DNA from 3 places in the Frankia sp. AgPm24 genome. Region 3 is predicted to be linked to each of the others. Evidence: riboswitches for the same ligand, from Rfam matches in the RefSeq annotation. Region 3 holds a riboswitch; each other region holds the start of a gene.
What was found. A riboswitch is a leader RNA that binds a small molecule or an ion and turns the genes downstream of it on or off. The one in region 3 is predicted to bind S-adenosylmethionine.
Positions count from the first base shown of each region.

Region 1: another riboswitch for S-adenosylmethionine. It lies ahead of MXD61_RS27285 (aminotransferase class V-fold PLP-dependent enzyme); the one in region 3 lies ahead of thrC (threonine synthase).
Region 2: another riboswitch for S-adenosylmethionine. It lies ahead of MXD61_RS10490 (GNAT family N-acetyltransferase); the one in region 3 lies ahead of thrC (threonine synthase).

Region 1 is NZ_JALKFW010000225.1:23,515-30,700, forward strand. Features, by position in the region: gene MXD61_RS27265 (biliverdin-producing heme oxygenase) at 1-563, shown strand, start outside; gene MXD61_RS27270 (GAF domain-containing protein) at 560-1,537, shown strand; gene MXD61_RS27275 (hypothetical protein) at 1,551-2,108, shown strand; gene MXD61_RS27280 (RNA-guided endonuclease InsQ/TnpB family protein) at 2,220-3,347, shown strand; gene MXD61_RS27285 (aminotransferase class V-fold PLP-dependent enzyme) at 3,411-3,971, opposite strand; SAM riboswitch class IV at 4,019-4,133, opposite strand; gene MXD61_RS27290 (DUF1634 domain-containing protein) at 4,485-4,997, opposite strand; gene MXD61_RS27295 (sulfite exporter TauE/SafE family protein) at 4,994-5,830, opposite strand; gene MXD61_RS27300 (TetR/AcrR family transcriptional regulator) at 6,102-6,725, shown strand; gene MXD61_RS27305 (MFS transporter) at 7,068-7,186, shown strand, end outside.
Region 2 is NZ_JALKFW010000168.1:23,629-30,814, reverse strand. Features, by position in the region: gene MXD61_RS10500 (LamG-like jellyroll fold domain-containing protein) at 1-300, shown strand, start outside; gene MXD61_RS10495 (hypothetical protein) at 354-548, opposite strand; gene MXD61_RS10490 (GNAT family N-acetyltransferase) at 698-1,342, opposite strand; SAM riboswitch class I at 1,350-1,441, opposite strand; partial or broken gene MXD61_RS28810 (glyoxalase) at 2,307-2,578, shown strand; gene MXD61_RS10485 (DEAD/DEAH box helicase) at 2,763-7,186, opposite strand, start outside.
Region 3 is NZ_JALKFW010000004.1:48,335-55,520, forward strand. Features, by position in the region: gene groL (chaperonin GroEL) at 247-1,869, opposite strand; gene thrC (threonine synthase) at 2,358-3,644, opposite strand; SAM riboswitch class I at 3,653-3,772, opposite strand; gene MXD61_RS02420 (HAD family hydrolase) at 3,905-4,702, shown strand; partial or broken gene MXD61_RS02425 (trehalose-6-phosphate synthase) at 4,861-6,297, shown strand; gene otsB (trehalose-phosphatase) at 6,450-7,186, opposite strand, start outside.

The sequences.
Region 1 (7,186 bases), on a different contig from region 3:
TGATGTTCGTTCTGCGTAGGCGTACAGCCACCGCGCACACCCGGTTGGAAAGTGTCCTGCAACTGACCGGGCATGACCTTTCAGTCAGCCGTTATCGTGACGTCCTCATGCGGATGCACGGCTTTTACGATCTTCTCGAGCCGCGTCTCGACGCGATGTTGGATGTGCCCGGTTCACCCGTGCCGGACTGGCCTTCGCGGCGTAAGACGCCGCTGCTGCGCCGTGACCTCGCCGTGCTCGGCGTGGCCGAGGCCACACTCGCGGCACTGCCACGGCCGAAGGTGCCCGCGGTCCCCGATGTCGCGGCGGCCATGGGCGTGCTGTACGTCTTCGAGGGGGCGACGCTGGGCGGGCGGTTCATCGTCGAACAGGTCGCGTCCACCGAGGTGCCGGCCGCGGCCACAGCGTTCTTCGGCTCCTACGGCGACGAGGTCGGCCGGCGCTGGAGCCAGCTGCGCCACGCCCTGCGTGCCTGGTCGGGTGCGGACGAAGCACGCGTCGCGGCCTGCGCGGATACGGCCGAGGCGCTGTTCGGCGCCCTCGAGGTGGAGTTCTCCCGATGAGCGGGGGCGTCCCGCGTGTCACCGGCGCGCCCGGGTCCGCGCGCGAGGCCGATCCGTCCGGGGCGGTCGCCGGGCCGTTCGAGGAGCCGCTGGAACCATGGTTCGACGGGCCCGTCGACCTGACGAACTGCGACCGGGAACCGATCCACATCCCGGGCAGCGTGCAGCCGCACGGCGTGCTGCTCGCCGTGCGCACCGACGACGATCTCACGGTCGCGCGGGTGTCAGCGAACGTGGCGGAGGCACTCGGGCGCGAGCCCGACCAGCTGCTCGGCCGTCCGCTGCGCGAGGTCGCCGGGCCGGCCGTGGCCAAGACCATCCTGGATGTGGTGCGCACCGCGTTCGACCTGCGCGAGGCGAGCCCGGTGGACCTCCTGCTCGGCGACGGGGACGACTGGCGGCACTACGACGCGCTGCTGCACCGGGTGGGCGAACTCGTCGTCTGCGAACTGCAGGCGGCTCAGGGCGTGCGTCCGCTGACCTACGTCGGCACCTACGCCCGTACCCGGCAGTCGGTGCTGCGGCTCAACGGCTCCCGCTCGCTCGCCGAGCTCTACGACGTCGTGGTCGAGGAGGTCCGGCGGCTGACCGGCTTCGACCGGGTGATGGTCTACCGGTTCGACCCGGAGTGGAACGGCGAGGTGGTCGCCGAGGCCCGCCTCGAGCGGCTCAACAGCTTTCGCGGCCTGCACTATCCGGCCAGCGACATTCCCGTCCAGGCGCGGGCGTTGTACGAGCGTTCCTGGCTGCGGCTGATCCCCGACGTCGACTATCAGCCGGTGCCGGTCGTGCCCGCCCTGGATCCGTCCACGGGAGCGGCGCTCGACCTCAGCGACGCCTGGCTGCGCAGCGTCTCGCCGATCCACCTCGAATATCTGCGCAACATGGGCGTCACCGCGTCGATGTCCATCTCGTTGCTGCGCGAGGGACGGCTGGGGGCTCATCGCCTGCCACCATTACTCCGGCGCGCATGAACCCGGCTACGAGGTGTGCGCGGCCGCGGAGTTCCTCGGCCATCTTTTCTCGCTGCGCCTGGTCGCGCGGGAGGAGCAGCAGCGTCTCGCCGCGTCGTTGGCCAGCCGGCGGGTGCTCGACCAGCTCGTCACCGCCGCGCAGCGCGAAGGGGTGTCCCTCGCCGGCCAGCTGACCACCGCGGCCCTGAACCTCACCCACCTGATCGGCTGCTCCGGCGCCGTGATCGCCGTGGACGGCGAGTACCGCACCGTCGGCGAGGTACCGCCGCGCCGGATCGCCCGCGCCGTCTTCGACACCCTCGGTTCCCAGGCCGAGATCCTCGCCTGTGACGCGGTCCCGACCGAGCTGCCGCAGTTCGCCGAGTACCGCGCCGTCGCCTGCGGCATGCTCGCCTTCCGGCTGTCCCGCGACGAGGGCGTCGCCTGGTTTCGTCCGGAGACCGTGCGCACCGTCGACTGGGGCGGCGACCCGGAGAACCTGAGCGATCTCGTCGACCGGCTCGAACGCCGCGGTCTTGGACGAGCCGGTCTGACGCCGCCTGCGGTCCGGCGCCCGTCGCCTGCCGGGTGACCGGGAAAAGTAGCGCGCAGGCCCCGTCCTTCAGGGCGGGGTGAGCGCGTCAACTCGGCTGCCAGAATGACCGGGGAATCGTGTGTTCTGTCAGGTGTGGGAAGTCGGGTGGTGAAGCGGGCGTACCGCTACCGTTTCTACCCGACCCCCGGCCAGATGGAGAACCTCGCGAAAACATTCGGCTGTGTCCGCTACGTCTACAACCGGGCACTTGCCGAACGGCACCGGGCGTGGTCCCAGGAACAGCGGCGGATCAGCCACGGGGAAACCGATCTGATGCTCACCGGGTGGAAACGGGACCCGGACACTCTGTGGTTGGCTGAGCCGTCGAAAGGCCCGCTACAGGCCGCGCTACGGAATCTCCAAACCGCCTACGTGAACTTTTGGGGAAAACGGGCCGGCTACCCGACGTTCAAGCGGAAGGGGAAGACGAACGATGCGGCGACCTACTTCCGGAACTGCTTCACGTTCCGGGACGGGCGGCTGAGGCTGGCGAAGCAGGCCGCGCCGCTGCGGATCGTCTGGTCCCGTCCGTTCCCGGACGGCGCGGTGCCGTCGCGGGTGACGGTGTCCCGCAACAGCCGGGGCCAGTATCACGTGTCGATCCTGGTGGACTGCCCGATCGAGGCGCTGCCGGCGGCGGACGGGCAGGTCGGGGTGGACGCGGGCATCACGTCGCTGGTCACGCTGTCCACCGGGGAGAAGATCGCCAACCCGCGGCACGCCCGGACCGACCGGGCCCGGCTGGTCCGGGCGCAGCGGGAACTGTCCCGGAAGAAGAAGGGCTCCGCGAACCGGGCGAAGGCCCGGCTGAAGGTCGCGAGGATCCACGGTCGGATCGCCGACCGGCGGCGGGATCATCTGCACAAACTGTCCACGAGGATCATCCGCGAGAACCAAACGGTGGTCATCGAGGACCTGGCGGTCCAGAACATGGTCCGCAACCACAGTCTTGCCCGTGCGATTGCGGAGGCGGGCTGGCGGGATCTGCGGACCATGCTGGAATACAAGGCCGGCTGGTACGGACGCGACGTGGTCGCGGTGGACCGCTGGTATCCCAGCTCGAAGACCTGCTCGTCCTGCGGGACGCTCGTCGAGAAACTGCCGCTGAACATCCGGGAATGGGCCTGCGCTTGTGGTGCGGTCCACGACCGGGATGTGAACGCGGCACGGAACGTTCTCGCGGCGGGGCTCGCCGTGATCGCCTGCGGAGACGGAGTGAGACCACCCCACTCCTAGAGTGGGGAGGCGTCTGTCAGTGAAACAGGAAAACCTGCCCGCGAGGGTAGGAATCCCCGGTCTTCAGACCGGGGAGGATGTCAAATTGGACGCCCCGGTCACCGAGAGCAGCCGCACCGGCGCGGCCCGCAGCTCGGCGTCCAGCGCCTCCAGGCTTTCGCCCAACGTCGCGCGGACGGTGACGCAGCGCGCCCCGGCCCGCCGCCAGGGCAGCAGGTTCGCGTGATGCTCGAGGTCGAACAGCACGACCTGCGCCGCCGCACCGCCCGCACCCTCGGTGCTGATGGACGCCACCGCATGGGCCAGCAGGTTCACCGCGTCGGTGGTGTTGCGGGTGAACAGGACGGCGTCCTCGCCGCGGGCACCGAGGAAACGCGCGACGTCGTGGCGTGCCCCCTCGTACAGCGACGTGCACACCGCCGAGGCGAACCCCGCGCCGCGGTGCACACTCGCCGAGTACGGCAGCACCCGGCGAACATGATCGGCCACGGCTTCCAGGCACGGCGCGCTCGCCGCGTAGTCAAGGTTGGCGTACTCCACCTGGCCGCCGCCGGCCAGTGGCACCTGTAGCCCCGCCCCCTCCACCGGGAGCAACGCCGCCTGGGCGGGCGTGGATGTGGGCACGGCAGAAATGATCGAGGTCATCATTGCTCCGAGAACAACCCGTGTCGGGTCTGCACTTGCCATCGGCTGGTCGCCGCGGCCCTGTCGTCACCCGGGGCACCCCGCTGCGTGAGGAGGGTTGCCGGCCAGCAAGCCGGGGCTTGGACGCTGGCACTCAGGACAGTGATCGGACTCTAGCAAAGCCCGCCATTCCCGGTCGGCACGGTGAACATGGCCAGGCCGAACGTCCTCAGCGCCCGCCGACCCCGCCCCACCCCCGCCGCCCTCACGTCCTGCAACCGCCCCCAGGTCAAGATCCACACAAACGGGTTGTCGTTGGGGGCGAATCGGACACGAACACCCCCACGACGACCCGTGTGCATCCTGCACATCCGCGAGCCCGGCGAAAGTCGGCGCTGAACGTGACCGTGGGTAGCGGAGAAGCGGAGAAGCGGAGAAGCGGAGAAGCGGAGCGGGGAGAGTGGGAGGAGCGGGGGAAGGGGAGCGGGGGAGAGGGGAGCGGGGCGTGGGGAGTCAGTCGGCGGCGCCGAGGGCGCCCGCGACCAGCAGGAGCACCAGGACGAGCGCGGCCACCGCGGCCAGCCGCGGCTGACGTCCGCGAAGCCAGCACCAGCCGGCGGCGGCGACCCCGGCGGCCGGGGTGGCGGCGAGCACCACCATCCCGAGCAGCACGATCGCGTCCGCCCGGGCGTGGCGCAGCCCACCAGCCAGGTCTGACAGCCGCAGCGCGGCACCCGGGCCGAGGATGTCGCCGTGGGAACGGCCGGTCCACGCCGCGCCGTTCTGGCCGAACGCCGTGACCAGTCCGGCGGTCACCAGCAGCACCCCGAGAAGCCCCCCGACCCGCAGCACCCATGCGACCGGCCGAGCCCCGACCTCACGGCCGCGCTCCGTCACGACCGGTCCGGGAACGTCGGTGGCCCGTCCGGGGACGTCCATGGTCTGCCTGGGGGAGGTGGTGGCCCGTCCGGGGGAGGTGGTGGGCTGGTCGGGCGGATCCAGGGGCGGGGTGGTCGGGCGGGTCATGACAGGCCCCGCAGCAGCATCTGGACGCTGATCACCAGCAGGACCGTGAGGAAGACCAGGCGCAGTGTCGCGACGGGCACCACGGACAGCAGGCGGGAACCGAGTCGGGCGCCCACCACCGTGCCGATCGCGACCGCGCCGGCCAGGGCTGGCACCACGTCCCCGCGTTGCAGGTAGACGACGGCGCTCGCGGCGCCGGTCACCCCGATCATGAGGCTGCTCGTGGCGGTCGAGACCTTGAGGGGAAGTCGCATCGCGAGGTCCATCGCGGGCACCTTCATCGCACCCGACCCGATGCCGAGCAGGCCGCTGACCGTGCCCGCGGCGGTCATCATCGTCAGGCCGGTCGCGGTTCTGGTCACCCGGTAGGCACGCCGTTCGCTTCCGTTCGCGACGTCGCCGTGCAGGGTGAGGACATCGGCGAGGCGATCACCGGGGACCGCGAGCGCGTCGGTCGCCACGTCGCGGCGGGTGCGCAGCATCTGGATCGCGCTGAAGGCGAGCACCACGCCGAAGATGGTGTAGAGGACATGGGTGCCGAGGTGGCCGGCGAGCAGCGCCCCGATCACCGCCCCGATGACGGTGGCGACCTCGAGGGTCACCGCGACACGCAGGTTCGCGAAGCCCTCGTCCAGGTAGCGGGGTGAGGCGGCGGCGCTGCCGGCGACGACCGAGATCACCGAGGCGCCGATCGCGAGCCGGACGTCCAGCCCGAAGGCGAGGGTGAGGATCGGCACGATGAAGGTGCCACCGCCCAGCCCCAGCAGACTCCCCAGGGCCCCCGACGCGACGCACACGGCGGTGATGACGGCGATCTCCGCCAACGGGCTCACGGTACTCACCTCGCCTTCTGTTGTTTATGTCTGATACAGACAATATCCGGATGGGACCTTTCTGGCGAGGGAAGGCGGCGCGGGCTCGGCGTCCGCGCACAGGTGTGGCAGGGGTCACGGCGTTTCGGGGGGTCTGAATATGAGTACGGCACAGTACTGTTTCGTTTGGCGGTCGACGGTCCCTGACCTGGCTGTGGCCCGCCTGGCGGGATCTGTGGGTGTGGTGAACGAGCGGTGACCGTGGTGCGCGCGGATGTGAAGGGAGGCATGTGTGTCGCCTCCGGAGGGTTCGGGCCGGGGCCGTCCTCGAGATGAGTCCCGCGAGCAGGCGATTCTCGACGCGGCGCTGGAACTGCTCGTCGAGGTCGGCTACGAGCGGATGAGCATGGTCGCCGTCGCGAACCGGGCCCGGGCCAGCAAGGCGACGATCTACCGGCGCTGGAGCTGCAAGGACGCGATGGTCGTCGAGGCGCTGCGTCGTCGGGCGCCCGCCGAACATGTCGCCGCCGACACCGGAAGTCTGCGCGACGACCTGATGGTCGACGTCCGGCTGATGGCTCGCTCGATCGTCGACGTCGGCGGTGGGCTGCTCATGGGGGTGCTGCGCGCGGCCTCCGAGTCCCCGCGGTTGGCCGAGGTCATCCAGGAGCACATGGTGCGTAACAAGGCCGAACTGTGTGGAAACGCGCTTGTGCTGGCGGCCAGACGGGGTGAGATCCCCGCCGATCTCGACGCCGTCCCGCTGGCGGAGGCGATTCTGTCCATGATCCTGACCCGGCAGATGTTCGGTGTCGGCCCGCTCGACGAGCGGTTCGTCACGCACGTCGTCGATGACGTCGCCATGCCGCTGATCGCGGGCCTGGCGGCCCGAGCGTCAGCCGCCTCGAACGTCTGAGCTATTATCTGTCCGAACGTCTGATCGGTTCTCGGGTCGACGTCGGTCGGGTGCGCGCCGTGGTCCGCGGCGGGCGCTGATCGTGTCACGTCACTGGGCGGTGTTCCGTCCTCCTGGTCAGACGTCCCCTTTGTCATGCCGCCAGCAAGCCAGCCCAGCAAGCCCAGTCAGCAAGCCAGCCCGGTCTGACCAGCCCGGTTGGTGCCCGTCCAGCCAGGTTCGGTCCGTCCCACCCGTACGCGACGGCCATGTCGTCGTGCGCGGTTCTGCGCCGGTATGCCCATGCGCGGCCATCCGACGTGAACATCCGGCAATTCGATTGTTGTGGCTAGGAGCCCACTCGTGACCGATACCGTCGCCGCCCGGACAGATCATGATCCGGCGCCGCTGGCTGACGACGCTCCCGATCCACGGCGCTGGCTGGCGCTGTCGATCATCGCCGTCGCGCAGCTCATGGTCGT
Region 2 (7,186 bases), on a different contig from region 3:
GAGGTCACCCGCGGCTACTACAGCGCCACCTACCCCGGTTTCGACGTCTACGAGGTCGGCCGCTCGGGCGAGGACCACTTCCGCGGCTACCTGCGCGAGATCCGCGTGTGGAGGGGCCCGCGCCCACCCGAGGAGATCAGCGCGACCATCGGCCAGGACCTGCGCCCACGCCTGGGCGACCTCATCCCGCACGGCCTCGGCGCCTACTGGCCACTGCGCGACGGCTCCGGCACCACCGCGACCGACGCCATCGACGCCAACAACCTCACCCTGCGCAACACCGCCTGGGGGGCGCCGTGAGTACGCCCCGGGGCACACCTGGCCGGACCTCGGTCGCCCGGCCGGCGTCTACGTCACCTGGTCAGCCTGGGCAGCCGAGGTCGAGCTCGGCCAGAACGGCGGGCGATGCGCTGGCGTAGGCCCGGCGCCACGGCGAAGGTAGCGGCGGGCACGTCGAGGTCGTCCGGGTAAAGATCATCGTTGCGACCCTCGCCGAACGCGGGCACCCGGCGCTGCGAACCACCTGTCTGCCACAGTGCCCATCCCACCGGGCCCTGTCCGCCAAGATGGGATGAGACAGGTAGTGCATAGTATCTTGGCGGGCAGAGCGGCCACCGACCCCGGATCGGGTCAGCCCGCCAACCCGATCCGGATCTGACAGAAGACCTTCCCAAGGCAGACCAAAGGATCGAGTCGATCACGACGCCGGCGGGCCAGACACTCCTGCGGCCATGCCCGCCGAGGCCAGACGGGTCATGAGGGCTCGTCGGACAGCCGGCCATTCGGAAGCGACCACCGCGAACATCGCCGAGTCCCGCACCGTCCCCTCCTCCCCCGGCGCCCAGGACATCGACCAGTTACGAAGGACGCCCTCGAAGCTGATACCCAGTCGTGTCAGCGCCCGCCGGCACCGGTGGTTGCGGGCGTCGGTGTTCAGATCGACCCGTGCGACCCCCAGGGTCTCGAACGCATACCCCAGCAGCAGAAGCTTCGCCTCGGCGTTGATGCCGCTGCCCTGCGCGGACGCCGCGAGCCAGGTGGAGCCGATTTCGACGGCTCGCAGGGCCGGCCGATCCGGCCAGGGCCGCGGATCCAGGAATCCGGTGCACCCCACGGCTTTCCCGCCACGCACCCGGACCTGGGCGAACGGCGTCAGCCCAGGCCTGGCCAACAGCGCCGCCGCATACCCCCGCGTCTGGCTCCCACGGGGAACCAGCGTGAACCCGTAGGTCTCCCGGTCCTCCTCGACGGCCGCGGCCAGGTCGACCGCGTGCTCCATCGTCAACGGCTCCAGCCGCACCAGGGAACCAGCGAGAACAGGAACATCGAGCTGAACACTCATCGGAGTTTCCTCATCGTTCCTGGCGTTGGCACCTTGCCCGCGCTGGACAGGTTGCCGGACCGTCACCGGGCCAGGTCCCTCAGATCCTCTGGATGATCAACGAGAGTCGATTGTCCCCGACCACAGAGAGCCACGTCAACACGAACATGCGATGAAGGGCGAAACGCAGGACCTCGGCGCCCTGCCCGTCGAGAACGCCGTGGGACCCGTCACTGACCCCACAGCGAACAGCTGATCCACGTCGAGCTGTCGACGGTCCTCGGTCTGCCCCGGACAACACTGGCCGAGCTGTGGTGTCGGCTCACTCGACGCCATCGCCGCCGAACTCAACGGCAGACCCCGGAAATTCCTCGACTGGAAAACCCCGACGAGGCCTACGCCGAGACCCACAATCTGAAAGAATTTGGACCGTCGGTGCACCGACCGTTGGAATCCGCCCCACATTGATGCCACACATGGCGACGAACATTTACCAGGAACGGATCGGCGCCATCCCCCGGGTGTTGTAGTAGATATTTTGGTAGGTCTCATTCTGGGAGATCAGATTCGCGTTGAGCTGCTGATTCTGGTGGGCCAAGTCACCGATGTTGCCATCCGGAGCCTGGGCAACCGCCGCACCCGCGAGAGGCAGCATACCTCCACACGCGAGAAGCGTTCCGAAAATAACTACGCACATCCGATTCCGACGCATTCTTATTAAATCCTTCCGAAGGCCAGTCACATAGTCCTCAATTGACCGGATATTCATATCACGAACGAATCCGCGCCTGCAAGGCGTCTATCAGAACGGGGCATTAGTCCCCCAACATTATGGGCAAAATGCCCGACCGGTGATCCGACAGACTCGTTGTCGAGAGCACCTTTCGTCTGCGCGCGACTCGACCGGGCGGCCGGCTGATGGCCGCCGTGACACCCGAGAGGACAGCGACCCAGGGTTCACCGTCCCGCACTGCCCTACGACACGATCGACGCCACCTCCCCGCACGGCCTGGGCCCACACCACGTCCAGCTGGCGATCCCACCCGGCAGCGAGGAACTCTGCCGCAGGTTCTACGTCGACGTGCTGGGCATGACCGAGAGCCAGAAGCCGCCGGTGCTGGCAACGCGCGGCGGGCTGTGGCTACGCGCGGACCGACTGGAGATCCACCTCGGTGTCGAGGAGACTTCCGGCCGGCGCGCGAGGCCCACCCCGGCGTCCTCGTCGAGGATCTGGACGGGCTGGCGAACCGACTGGGGTTCCTCCAGCCCATCCGGGACTGACCGCAACGCGTCATCCGCTCACCGATTCCTTCTGCCCCTCCAGGCCCCCACACCAGTGCGTTCACCCGACGCGACGGCTCGGGTGGCGGGGTAGTGGCTCGCGTCCCCTCGGGCACAACCTAATGAGATCAACACGGTCTCTGACCTGGAGCTCACCCGACTATGGACGTCCGGGTGCGAGAACGGCTACGAGGGCCTCCTTGACCAGCATCGGGCTTGCTTCCATGGTGTGGAAGTCGGCGATGACGACACGGTCCGCCTCGATGCCCTCGGCGGCGAGCGCGTCGAGGGTCTTCGCGATGCGGGGGCTGGCCACTGCCTGGTCGAACGCCTCCAGCGGGTGTTTGACCACCAGGGCCGCCCGTCGTGGCCCGCTCGCGACCAGGCAGGACGGTGTTGGTGTGGCGACCTCCCGCATGGCCGGTTGGGCCTTCAGCCAGCCGGCGAGCGCGCGTTCCTCGCGGTCTGGCCCCGGGGTGAGCAGGCCGTGGCGGAGCACGCCGAGAAGGTCGCGGGCGATTCGCCAGTCGAGGAGCGGATGGTAGGCCATGTTCGTGTAGTCCCGCAGGCACTGATAGCACGACGACATGCAGTCGTCCGCGTGGCCGGCGCCTTCCATGCCGGCCAGGTATCGCTGCACAGTGTCGAGGAATCGGCCGAGCTCGTCCGCCTCACCCAGGTGGGAGCTGAAGCCTGCTCCGTTCTCCAGGGTGTCCGCCAGGAAGGCGTAGAAAGCCTGTTCGTCGCCGCGGGACGCGGAGTGGATGCCGGCGGTGATCTCCTGCGGTTGGATGTCGAGGTGGTCCGCGGCGGCGCTGCGCAGCAGGAACGCCAACGAGTACCAGGCCGTCCGCAGCCCGTGGGAGAGATCCGCCGCAGCCCGCGGCGCCACCCTGCGCAGGTTGAGCCGCAGTCCCTCCGCCGGCGGGGTGGGCGTGTGCGGGCCGACGAAGAACAGGTCGGTGTGCAGGACGGCACCGAGCGCCGTCCGGGTGACCTCCCCCCTGGGCACCCGGATCCGCGGATCGTCGAGATGGTCGACCACCGAGGTCTCGAGATAGCCGCCCCAGTCGTGGCCGGCGCGGACGAAGGTGAACATCCGTCCCAGGTTGTCGTTGATGATGTGGCGATCTCCCCGCCCGGACAGAGCAACGAGATTGCGCCCCGTCGTCTCCTCTCGTAGCCGGTCAAGGTCGCTGGTGACGCGGGCGACGATCCGGCGTGGCGACCAGGTGAACGCGCCGTCGAAGTCGCGGGCCGCGTCGGCGCGGAATCCCAGCGGCTGGCGGACCTGCACCACGCGATAGCCGTCCCGGCCGCATGCCGGACAGAGGGCCACGGCATCGATGTCCTCCGGCTCGTCGACATGGTTGCAGTCCATGCACAGGCCGAGATGACGCAGGTGGACGAGTGGTTCCGGCAGCGGCGAGGGTCCGCGGTACGACGGTTGGAAGGCGGTCACGCCGACCGCCGTGTGCACCCATCCGTCCCGGACGATCTCGCTGCCAGGGGCGAACTGGGACAGTGCGATCGACACATCACGGTCGACGACGTCGTCGGGCGGCCATGGGAACGACCTCGTCGGTCTGGTCAGGTACAACAGTCGGACCTGCGTGGGGAACCCGAACATCGGCAGCCAGCCGGATTCGGCGAGCCGCTGGCTCAGCGCCTCGTGGCCGACCAGACGCGCGGCCACCTCGTCGATCGCATCGGGCAGTCGCCGGACGCCATCGACCGCCTCGTCGACCGTCAGCGGGATGGCCGCATGGGTCGACAGAGCGTGGAAGGCCGCCGCGACGGCGTCGGTGTTCGCCGCCAGCCAACGCCGGATGTGCTGGCTTCGCGACACCCATTCGCCGACCGTGCCGTACTCACCGTGGACGTTCGGCTGCCGACCGTCGACCCTCAGCTCGTCGGGGAGCTCGCGGAACGCCTCGCGCAGAACGGTCGCGCTCAGCGAACGTTCGAAGATCTCACGTTGGCCCATCGCCAGGTACGGCGCGGGTGTCGGATCGTTGGTGATCGCCGTCGGGTTCTGGAAGTAGTGCTCGTCGTGGCTGCGGCCGCGGCAGACGGTCAACGCGATGGCGACGGGCGAGCCACGCCGCCCGGCCCGTCCGACGCGCTGCTGGTAGTTGTAGCGGGTGGGCGGCATGTTCGCCATGGCGACGCTGGTCAGCGCCCCGATGTCCACGCCGGCTTCCATCGTCGTCGTGACGGAGAGCAGGTCGAGCCCCTCGGCCAGCGGGATCTCGTCATCGAGGAACACGTCCTGGAAGATCGCCTGGCGGCGCTGCCGTTCGGTGCGGCCGGTCTGGCCGGTCAGCTCCGCGCAGGCCAGCCGGAAGCGACCGCGCCCGGTCGACGCCTTCCATCCGTAGTAGTCCTCGCGGGAGTCCCTGGGCGGGCTGCTCGCCTCCCGCAGTCCGGTTCGGCACTGTGTACAGATCAGGCTGCCTGGATGCAGATGCTGGCGGCGGCAGCCCGGACAGGTCCAGGCCGCCTGGGCCGGGCGGCGCACCACGACTTCCTTCGGGTCGACGAGGTAGCCGCGGACCGCCTTGTCCCAGCCCTGTTCCGCCCGCGCCTCAACCTCGTCGGCGTCAAGGCCGTGGGCCCGGCCGACCGCGCGCCAGAAGGCCCGTAGCCGTCCGGGCGGGCGGGCGCTCTCGTCCCGGTATCCGACGAAGCGACGCAGCTCTGCGAGGATGCGGATGCTGGCCCGGGCGATCGCGGTGGGATCGGTCGGGTCGAGGGTGAGTGGGCGGGCTCCCAGCCGCAGGTCCAGCCAACCGAGGCCAAGCGACTCGAAGTCACGGCCCGCACCGGAGAGCAGGTTCTCGATCACGTTTTCCAACAGGTCGGTCTCCGCGCCTTCCAGACCAGAGCGCTGCGAGTCGGTGAGCGTCCCGCGGACGGTGGGAACCGTGCCCGACCAGTCGTAGAACTCGTGCCAGTCGTCGTCGCCGTATCTGTGCCGGGACGGCTGCGGCCCGGCGGGATTCACCCCCATGCGGACGAGCCGCTGTTGGATCTTCGGAACCAGCGACTGCAACGTCGGAGGCTCGACGAGCTGGGCCTCCACCGCCGCCGATTCCTCGCCGCTGATCCACGCGAAGACCAGCGTCTGGAAGGTGGCGTCGAAACGCTGGCTCAAGCGGTCGTAGGCCGCCTTGTTCTCCGGTGTCCTTGCACCCTGGGTCCACCGGCGAGCGGCCTCGATGTCCACCGCAGCGCTGTCGTCCTGCGCGAGGATCTCGACGAGGAGCAATCGGACCAGGTCCTGGTAATGGCGCAGCCCGACGCCCGCAGCCATCTTGGCAGCGTCCTGCCGGCTGTCCGAGAACAGCAGAACCTTGCGCTCCCGTTCACCGAGCTGGCCGGCCAGCTCGGTGACGAGCACCTGGTTGATCTTTTCGAAGCCGGTACGCATCAGTCGCAGCGGGGACCGATAGCGCAGCGGGTCGGTGGGCGCGAGCGGACGTGTTCGGGACGCGCCCTTCCTGTACATGATCTCCCAGTCGGCGCCGCAGGCCGGGCAGCGGGTGGGAAACGGCGGGATCGCGCCGCGGTCGACGCCCGATCCTCGCTTCGCCGAGACGTGGAAGCTCCAGCCGGTGAAACCGTGCTCTCCATTGGTCACTCGGCCGGTGGCCGGGTCAAGCGCACTACGCCGGAAGGTGAAGGTCAGCTCTCCGCGCCTCCAGGAGGCATCGTCGTCGGCCTGCTGCGGCTGGGTGGAGGGCCAGTAGACGATGTAGTTCGCCGCCGTGCGATCAACGGCGGCCTGCTCCGGCAGCCGGGTGAGTTCAGGGACGTCCGGGAACAGCTCGCCACGGAAGGTGGCTCGTTCGGTCTCGGCCGCGACAGTGAACCCGCCGAGCATGACGTCTCCGCAGCTCTGGCAGAAGACGAGTTCGAGCACGCGAGCGCCGCAGCGACACCGGTCCCGCGGCTGGCCGTAGAGCCGGCCGACGGTGCGTGCCCGCCCGCCGCCCGTGACGGGGGCCGTGTCGACCGGGCCGGCCGAATCTGTGGGGTCATCGACGGCGGAGCAGGCTGGGTCGGTGCATGCCCAGATGCCGCTGACGTTACGGAAGAACAGGTGCGCGCGGATCTTCGGCAGCGCGTCAGCCTCGTCTGCGGCGCCCGCCGTGCGCAGGGCCTCGAGCAGCCCCTGCAGCGCCGTCCGACCCTGCGACAGGGCCACCCCGGGAAACAACCGGGCGGCGAGATCGGATGCGGTCCGGGTTACTGACCCACCGTGGTCCGGGTCCTGCAACGCGGCGCGCAGTGCGGCCGGGGCGCCGGTGTGTCCGAGCAACTGAGACGCGTCCTGCGGGGTGAGATCGTCCGGACCGGCCGCGACGCCGAACTCGGCGGCGGCACCGCTGAGGTTGATGGTGCCGGGCGATGACGTGATCACCGTTCCGGCGACGAAGTCGAAGGTGTCCGCGTCGACGGCGAAGAACTCGGAAAGGAAACGACGGTCCCGTTCCGGGTCCAGCGAGGCCGAGGCGGCGAGGATCCGCAGTTTCTCCGGCCGGCCGGCGATCCCCAACCGATGTCGGAGGTTGCGTAGCA
Region 3 (7,186 bases):
TCGAACCTGCGTGATGAATGCCTCTTTTCTGGCATTGTTGCTGCGATCAAGCGGTTCGGGAGGACCACCACAGAAACGGCGAAAGGCGACTCCGCGTCGAAGCGGAGCCGCCTTTCGCCGTTACCATTCGTGCTGTGTCGACGCGGTGCGGGTGGTGCGCCGCCCCACCTCGACCCGGCCGAGCCCGGCCTGATGTGGCCGGGACGGCCGGTGGTGCCGAGCTGACGTCCTGAGACTGGAGGAGTCTCAGAAGTCCATGTCGCCGCCGCCGCCGGGGACGGCGGGGGCCGGGTTCTTCTCCGGCTTGTCGGCGATGACGGCCTCGGTGGTGAGGAACAGGCCGGCGATCGACGCGGCGTTCTGCAGCGCCGAGCGGGTGACCTTGGCCGGGTCGATGATGCCGGTGGCGATCAGGTCGACGTACTCACCGGTGGCGGCGTTGAGGCCGTGGCCGGTGGGCAGGTTGCGGACCTTGTCGACCACGACGCCACCCTCGAGACCGCTGTTGAAGGCGATCTGCTTGATGGGGGCCTCGAGCGCGAGGCGGACGATGTTGGCGCCCGTGGCCTCGTCGCCGGAGAGGTCGAGCTTCTCGAAGGCGGTGATCGACGCCTGGAGCAGCGCGACGCCACCACCGGCGACGATGCCCTCCTCGACGGCGGCCTTGGCGTTGGAGACCGCGTCCTCGATGCGGTGCTTCTTCTCCTTGAGCTCGACCTCGGTGGCCGCGCCGACCTTGATGACGGCGACACCACCGGCGAGCTTCGCGAGGCGCTCCTGGAGCTTCTCGCGGTCGTAGTCCGAGTCGGACTTCTCGATCTCGTTGCGGATCTGGCTGACCCGACCGGCGATCTGGTCGGGGTCGCCCGCACCTTCGACGACGGTGGTCTCGTCCTTGGTGACGACGATCTTGCGCGCGCGGCCGAGCAGGTCGAGCGAGGTGCTCTCGAGCTTGAGGCCGACGTCCTCGGAGATGACCTGGCCACCGGTGAGGATGGCGATGTCACCGAGGATCGCCTTGCGGCGGTCGCCGAAGCCGGGAGCCTTGACCGCGACGCTCTTGAAGGTGCCGCGGATCTTGTTGACGACCAGGGTGGCCAGGGCCTCGCCCTCGACGTCCTCGGAGATGATGACCAGCGGCTTGCTGGTCTGCATGACCTTCTCCAGCAGCGGGAGAACGTCCTTGACCGCCGCGATCTTGCTGTTGACGATCAGGATGTACGGGTCGTCGAGGACGGCTTCCTGGCGGTCGGCGTCGGTGACGAAGTACGGCGAGATGTAGCCCTTGTCGAAGCGCATGCCCTCGGTGAGCTCAAGCTCGAGACCGAAGGTGTTGCTCTCCTCGACGGTGACCACACCCTCCTTGCCGACCTTGTCCAGCGCCTCGGCGATGAGCCCGCCGATCGCGGGGTCGCCGGCCGAGATGGAGGCGGTGGAGGCGATCTGCTCCTTGGTCTCCACCTCCTTGGCCTGCTTGGACAGCTCCTCGGAGACGCGCTCGACCGCGACCTCGATGCCCTTCTTCAGGCCGAGGGGGTTGGCGCCGGCGGCCACGTTGCGCAGACCCTCACGGACCAGCGCCTGGGCCAGGATCGTCGCGGTGGTGGTGCCGTCACCCGCGACGTCGTTGGTCTTCTTCGCGACTTCCTTGACGAGCTCCGCGCCGATCTTCTCGTACGGGTCCTCGAGCTCGATCTCCTTGGCGATGGAGACACCGTCGTTGGTGATCGTGGGGACGCCCCACTTCTTCTCCAGCACGACGTTGCGACCCTTGGGGCCGAGCGTGACCTTGACGGCGTCGGCCAGCTGGTTCATGCCGCGCTCCAGGCCGCGCCGAGCCTCCTCATCGAAGGCAATGATCTTCGGCATGGTTTCTGGGTCCTCCCAGTGGGATGGCAGGTTCGATGGCCTGGCCACAACGACGCCCGCGACGGACGGCTCCCGCCAGCTCCGGCCAGGTGCGGACAAACCGCCATGACAGCCGGGAGGACTGGGCAGCCTCGCCGTTTCAGCCTTGGCACTCCCATCACGAGAGTGCCAGCTCATGTTTAGCACTCACCCTGGGAGAGTGCAAGCGCGCCCTCGGTCGGCGAGCCCCGCCGCACCCGCTGTTCCCCGTCCCGAGCCGCCCCCGCAACCGGCTGGGCGACCGTTCGCCCCCTGCTGTTCCCCTCGTCCGCGTCCGGCGGCGCCGACAGCCGCTTCTAGAACATTTCGGACGCCTCCTGGACGCCTCCTGGACGCCCGCTGGGTGCCGCTGGACGTCGGCGGACGTCGCACCACAGCCCCGTGACCAGGGGTCAGGCACGGGGGCCGTGGGCAGGGGGCAGGGGGCAGGCACGGGGCCTGGGCAGGCCTCAGGCGGCGGAGTCGTCGCCCAGGCCGGCGGCCTCGAAGGCGCGCAGGGAGGGCTTGATGGTGGCGGTGGGGCCACCGGTCTCGACCAGCGGGTCGAGGGTCTTCAGGCCGTCACCGGTGTTGTAGATGACGGTCTCGGCCTCGGGGTCGAGCAGGCCCTCGCGCAGCAGACGGCGCAGAGTCGCCACCGTGACGCCACCGGCGGTCTCCCCGAAGATCCCCTCGGTGCGGGCGAGCAGACGCATGCCCTCGAGGATCTCGGGGTCGGTGACGTCGGTGATCGCGCCGCCGGTGCGGCGGGCGACGTCCAGGGCGTAGGGGCCGTCGGCGGGGTTACCGATGGACAGCGACTTGGCGATCGTCGACGGACGGACGGGGGCGACGGTGTCGACCCCGCGGCTGAAGGCGGCGGCGACGGGGTTGCAGCCGGCGGCCTGGGCGCCGAAGACCCGGTAGGGGGTCGGCTCGACCAGGCCGAGCTTGCCGAGCTCACCGAACGCCTTGTCGACCTTGGTCAGCAGCGAGCCGGACGCGATCGGCACGACGACCTGCTGGGGGAGCCGCCAGCCGAGCTGCTCGGCGACCTCGTAGCCCAGCGTCTTGGAACCCTCGGCGTAGAACGGGCGCACGTTGACGTTGACGAACGCCCACTCGTACTCGCCGGCCAGTTCGCTGCACAGCCGGTTGACATCGTCGTAGGTGCCCTGGATGGCGACCAGGGTGCCGCCGTACACACCGGTGGAGACGGTCTTGCCGGCCTCGAGGTCGTGCGGGACGAGGACGACGGAGCGCAGCCCGGCACTGGCGGCGTGCGCGGCCACCGACTGGGCGAGGTTACCGGTGGACGCGCAGGCCACCGTGGTGAAACCAAGCTCACGGGCGGCGGACAGGGCGACCGAGACAACCCGGTCCTTGAACGAGTGGGTGGGGTTGGCGCTGTCGTCCTTGACGTACAGCGTCTTCATCCCGAGTTCGGCGGCCAGCCGCGGGGCGTGGCGCAGCGGCGTCCAGCCGGCACCGAGGGAGACCCGGCGGGACGGGTCGTGGCCGGCGGGCAGCAGGCCGACGTAACGCCACAGGTTGCGCGGGCCGGCCTCGATCGACTCCCGGGTGACCCGGCGCAGCAGGTCCGGGTCGTAGGAGATCTCCAGCGGGGCGAAGCACTCGACGCACACATGGCTCGGTGACAGCGGGTAGGTCGCTCCGCAGTGGCGACAGGACAGGCCAACAGCGGGGTTGGCCACGTCCAGGGCGGAGGCGGTGGCGCGCTCGGGCGCGAGAGTCATGGAGAAGCTCCTCATCTTTCCCGCGGCAACCTGCCACAGGTCGGAATTAGCACCTGCCGCGCACGCACAGCGTGCGGGTGGTTGCCGGGGCTTCGCCGGGCCGTTCCCTCTGCCCCTCTGGATGAGCCAGATGAAGTTGTCTGTCCGTACTGTAGACCGCGTGCCCGAGATCGTGCACCGATGTTTCCTGGTTCACGGTTGTGTGTCGCATCAGCCAGCGTCCCACCGGGTGCCGTCCTAGGACCAGGGAGTTCATAACAGTGAGTGTCCGCGTCGTCTACACCGATCTTGACGGCACGATGGTCGGGCCCGGGGGCTGCTTCTTTCTCGCCGAGGGCGGGGGGGTGACCCTGGAGCCCGCGCAGGCACTCATCGAGCTGCACGCCGCGGGAGTCCTGCTGGTGCTGGTGAGCGGGCGCACCCGGCCGCAGCTGCTCGAGGCGGCGCAGATCTTCGGCGCGGACGGGTTCATCGGCGAGCTCGGTGCGATCGTCGGCTGGAACCGCGGGCGCGACAGCGAGATCCTGCGCGGTGCGATGCCGTCCGACTTCGACCAGGTCCCACCCGTCCTGCTGGACAAGCTGATCGACCGTCATCCCGGTGAGCTGGAGCTGCACACGCCCTGGCACACCGGGCGTGAGATCGATGTGATGCTGCGCGGGCGGATCGAGGTCGCCGAGGTCGACGCGTGGCTCACCGAGATCGGTTTCGGCTGGCTGAGCATGCGCGACAACGGGCTGATCTCGCCGTCGCACATGCCGCACCTCGGTGGCCAGCCGCACGTCTACCACCTGGTGCCAGACGGCGTCAGCAAGGGCGACGCCGTGGCCTACGACCTGCGCCGACGTGGGCTGTCGCCGACCGAGGCGATCGCGATCGGCGACTCGGCGAGTGATCTGGAGATGGCCGCGCACGTCGGTCGGATGCACCTGGTCGCCAACGCGCTGCGTCATCCCAGCATCCCCGGGCTGCTACCGAAGTACGACAACGTCGCCGTTGAGGACGGCTCCGTCGGCGCCGGTTGGGCCAATGCGGTGCGTCAGGCCATCGTCGGCTGAGAGTCGCCGAGGGTTGCCTCGGGTCGATGGTGCGCGGGCGGTGGCCGTCCGGCGAAAAGGCACCGGTACCAGCGAGAGACCGACATCTGGGCTGAGCGGTGCGCCGGAGCGGGCCTTCGCGGAGGCGCAGATGGCCTACTCTCCGCTGTGTGCAACGCATGTCGGACGTCACACACAGCACCGCTGCGGCCCCTGCCCCCGCGCCCCCGGACGCCGCCCCCGAGCCGGCGGCCCCTGCTCTCGAGCCCCCGGGGCCCGAGCCCTCGGCTACCGGGACGGCGCGGGTCCTCGTCGCGTCGAACCGTGGGCCGGTCGCGTTCGCCGATGGTCCGGACGGCGAGCTGCTGCTGCGACGTGGCGCCGGCGGGCTGGTGTCCGGGCTCGGGCAGGCGGCCGCCGACGCGCCGCCGGACGCCGACCGCCTGGTGTGGGTGTGCGCGGCCCTGGGGGACGCCGATCGGCGGGCGGCGAGCCGGGCGCCCGGCGGGCGGCTCGACCGGGCCGGCTTCGACACCGGCCGCGCCGCGGTGCGCATCCTCGACATCGATCAGGAGATCTTCGACCGGGCCTACAACGCCGTGGCGAACCGGGTGCTGTGGTTCGTCCAGCATCTGTTGTACGCGCCGGCGTCGCAGCCGGTGTTCGGTGCGCGGTTTCGCCAGGACTGGGCCGCCTACCAGGCGTACAACGCGATGTTCGCCGAGGCGCTGGCGCAGGAGGCGGCGCCCGGAGCCTGCGTCCTCGTGCAGGACTACCACCTGATGCTCGTCCCCGGCCAGCTCCGTCGGATGCGCCCTGACCTGCGGATCGCCCACTTCAGTCACACCCCGTGGGCGCCACCGGACTACTTCCGGATTCTGCCCGACGACGTCCAGGCGCAGCTGCTGCACGGCCTGCTCGGCGCGGACCGACTGGGTTTTCTCACCGATGCCTGGGCCGACGCGTTCGAACAGTGCGCCGAGGCGCTGCCCGGTGTGGCCGTCCACGACCGTCAGGTGCGGGTACTGGCGCAGGCGGACGGGGCGCAGGCGGACGGGGGACGGCTGGTCCGGATCGGCGTCCATCCCCTGGGGGTGGACGTGGGGGAGTTGCGGGACCGGGCCGCGCAGGCGGATGTGGCCGGGCGGGCGGCGGAACTCGCGGCGCTCGCCGGCGGACGACGGCTGATCGTGCGGGTCGACCGGACGGAGCTGTCCAAGAACATCGTGCGGGGCCTGCTGGCCTACCGTGAGCTGCTGCGCGCCCAGCCGCGGTGGCGCGGGCAGGTGATGCACCTGGTGTGTGCCTATCCGTCGCGGCACAACCTGCCCGAGTACCGCGAGTACACCCAGGCGGTGCGTCGGCTCGCCGCCGAGATCAACGACGAGTTCGCCGAGGACGACTGGTGTCCTCTGCACCTGGAGGTGACCGACGACTATCCCCGCTCGATCGCGGCGCTGTCGCTGGCCGAGGTGCTGGTGGTCAACCCGGTCCGGGACGGGATGAACCTCGTGGCGAAGGAGGGGGCGGCGCTGTCCCGCCGCGACGCGGTGCTGGTGCTGTCCCGGGAGGCCGGGGCGTACGCCGAGATGGGTGGGGCCGCGCTGGTGGTCAACCCGTTCGACGTGCAGGCGACGGCGGCGGCCCTGCACATGGCGCTGATCATGCCGGCCGCCTCCCCCCGCGTATCTGGTTCACCGACCAGCTCGCCGCCCTGGTCGCCGCCCGCTGACCGGCGGGGCCTTCCCGGTCAGCGGGGCCTTCCCGGTCAGCGGCTCAGGCGCTCGATGAGGACCTCGAGCAGGGACACCATGCCGGCCGGGCCGCCGACGACGAGATCGGCCCGTTCCCGCACGGCGTTCGGCACCTCGGGGCTGTCGCTGCACACGGCGATCCCCGGCACACCGGTCGCCCGCAGCTCCTCGACGGCGTCGAACGCCGGCAGATCACCGAGATCGTCCCCGGCGACCAGCACCGAGCGCGCACCGCGGGCGGCCACGAGCTCCCGTAGCGCACCGCCCTTGTCGTGGCCGGGGGGACGTAGCTCGAGCACCCTTTTGCCGGGGGCCGCCTCCAGGCCGTTCTCCGTCGCGAGCGTGGTCAGCGCGGGGGAGAGCGCGGCGAGGGCCGCGTCCGGATCGGCCGCGCGGCGCACATGGACGACCAGCGCGTGGTGCTTGTCCTCGACGACGGTGCCGGGCGGCGCGTCCCGCAGCACCCCGGGCAGCGCCGCGCGCACGGCCGCGACACCGGGCAGCGGATCGGGGCTGGTGGTCTCCCGTCGCTGGGAGTCCCAGCGCTGCAACCCGTACTGGCCGAGGATCACGAAGTCGCCGAGGTCTGCGAGCTTCTCCAGCCGGGTCAGTTCCAGCACCGCGGCCACCGGTCGGCCGGTGATGATGGCGACCGTGCCCACCAGCCGGGAGATCGCCAGCAGTGCCTCGACCGCCCCCGCCGCCGGAACGGCGTCAGCGGGACGGGCGACGATCGGGGACAGGGTGCCGT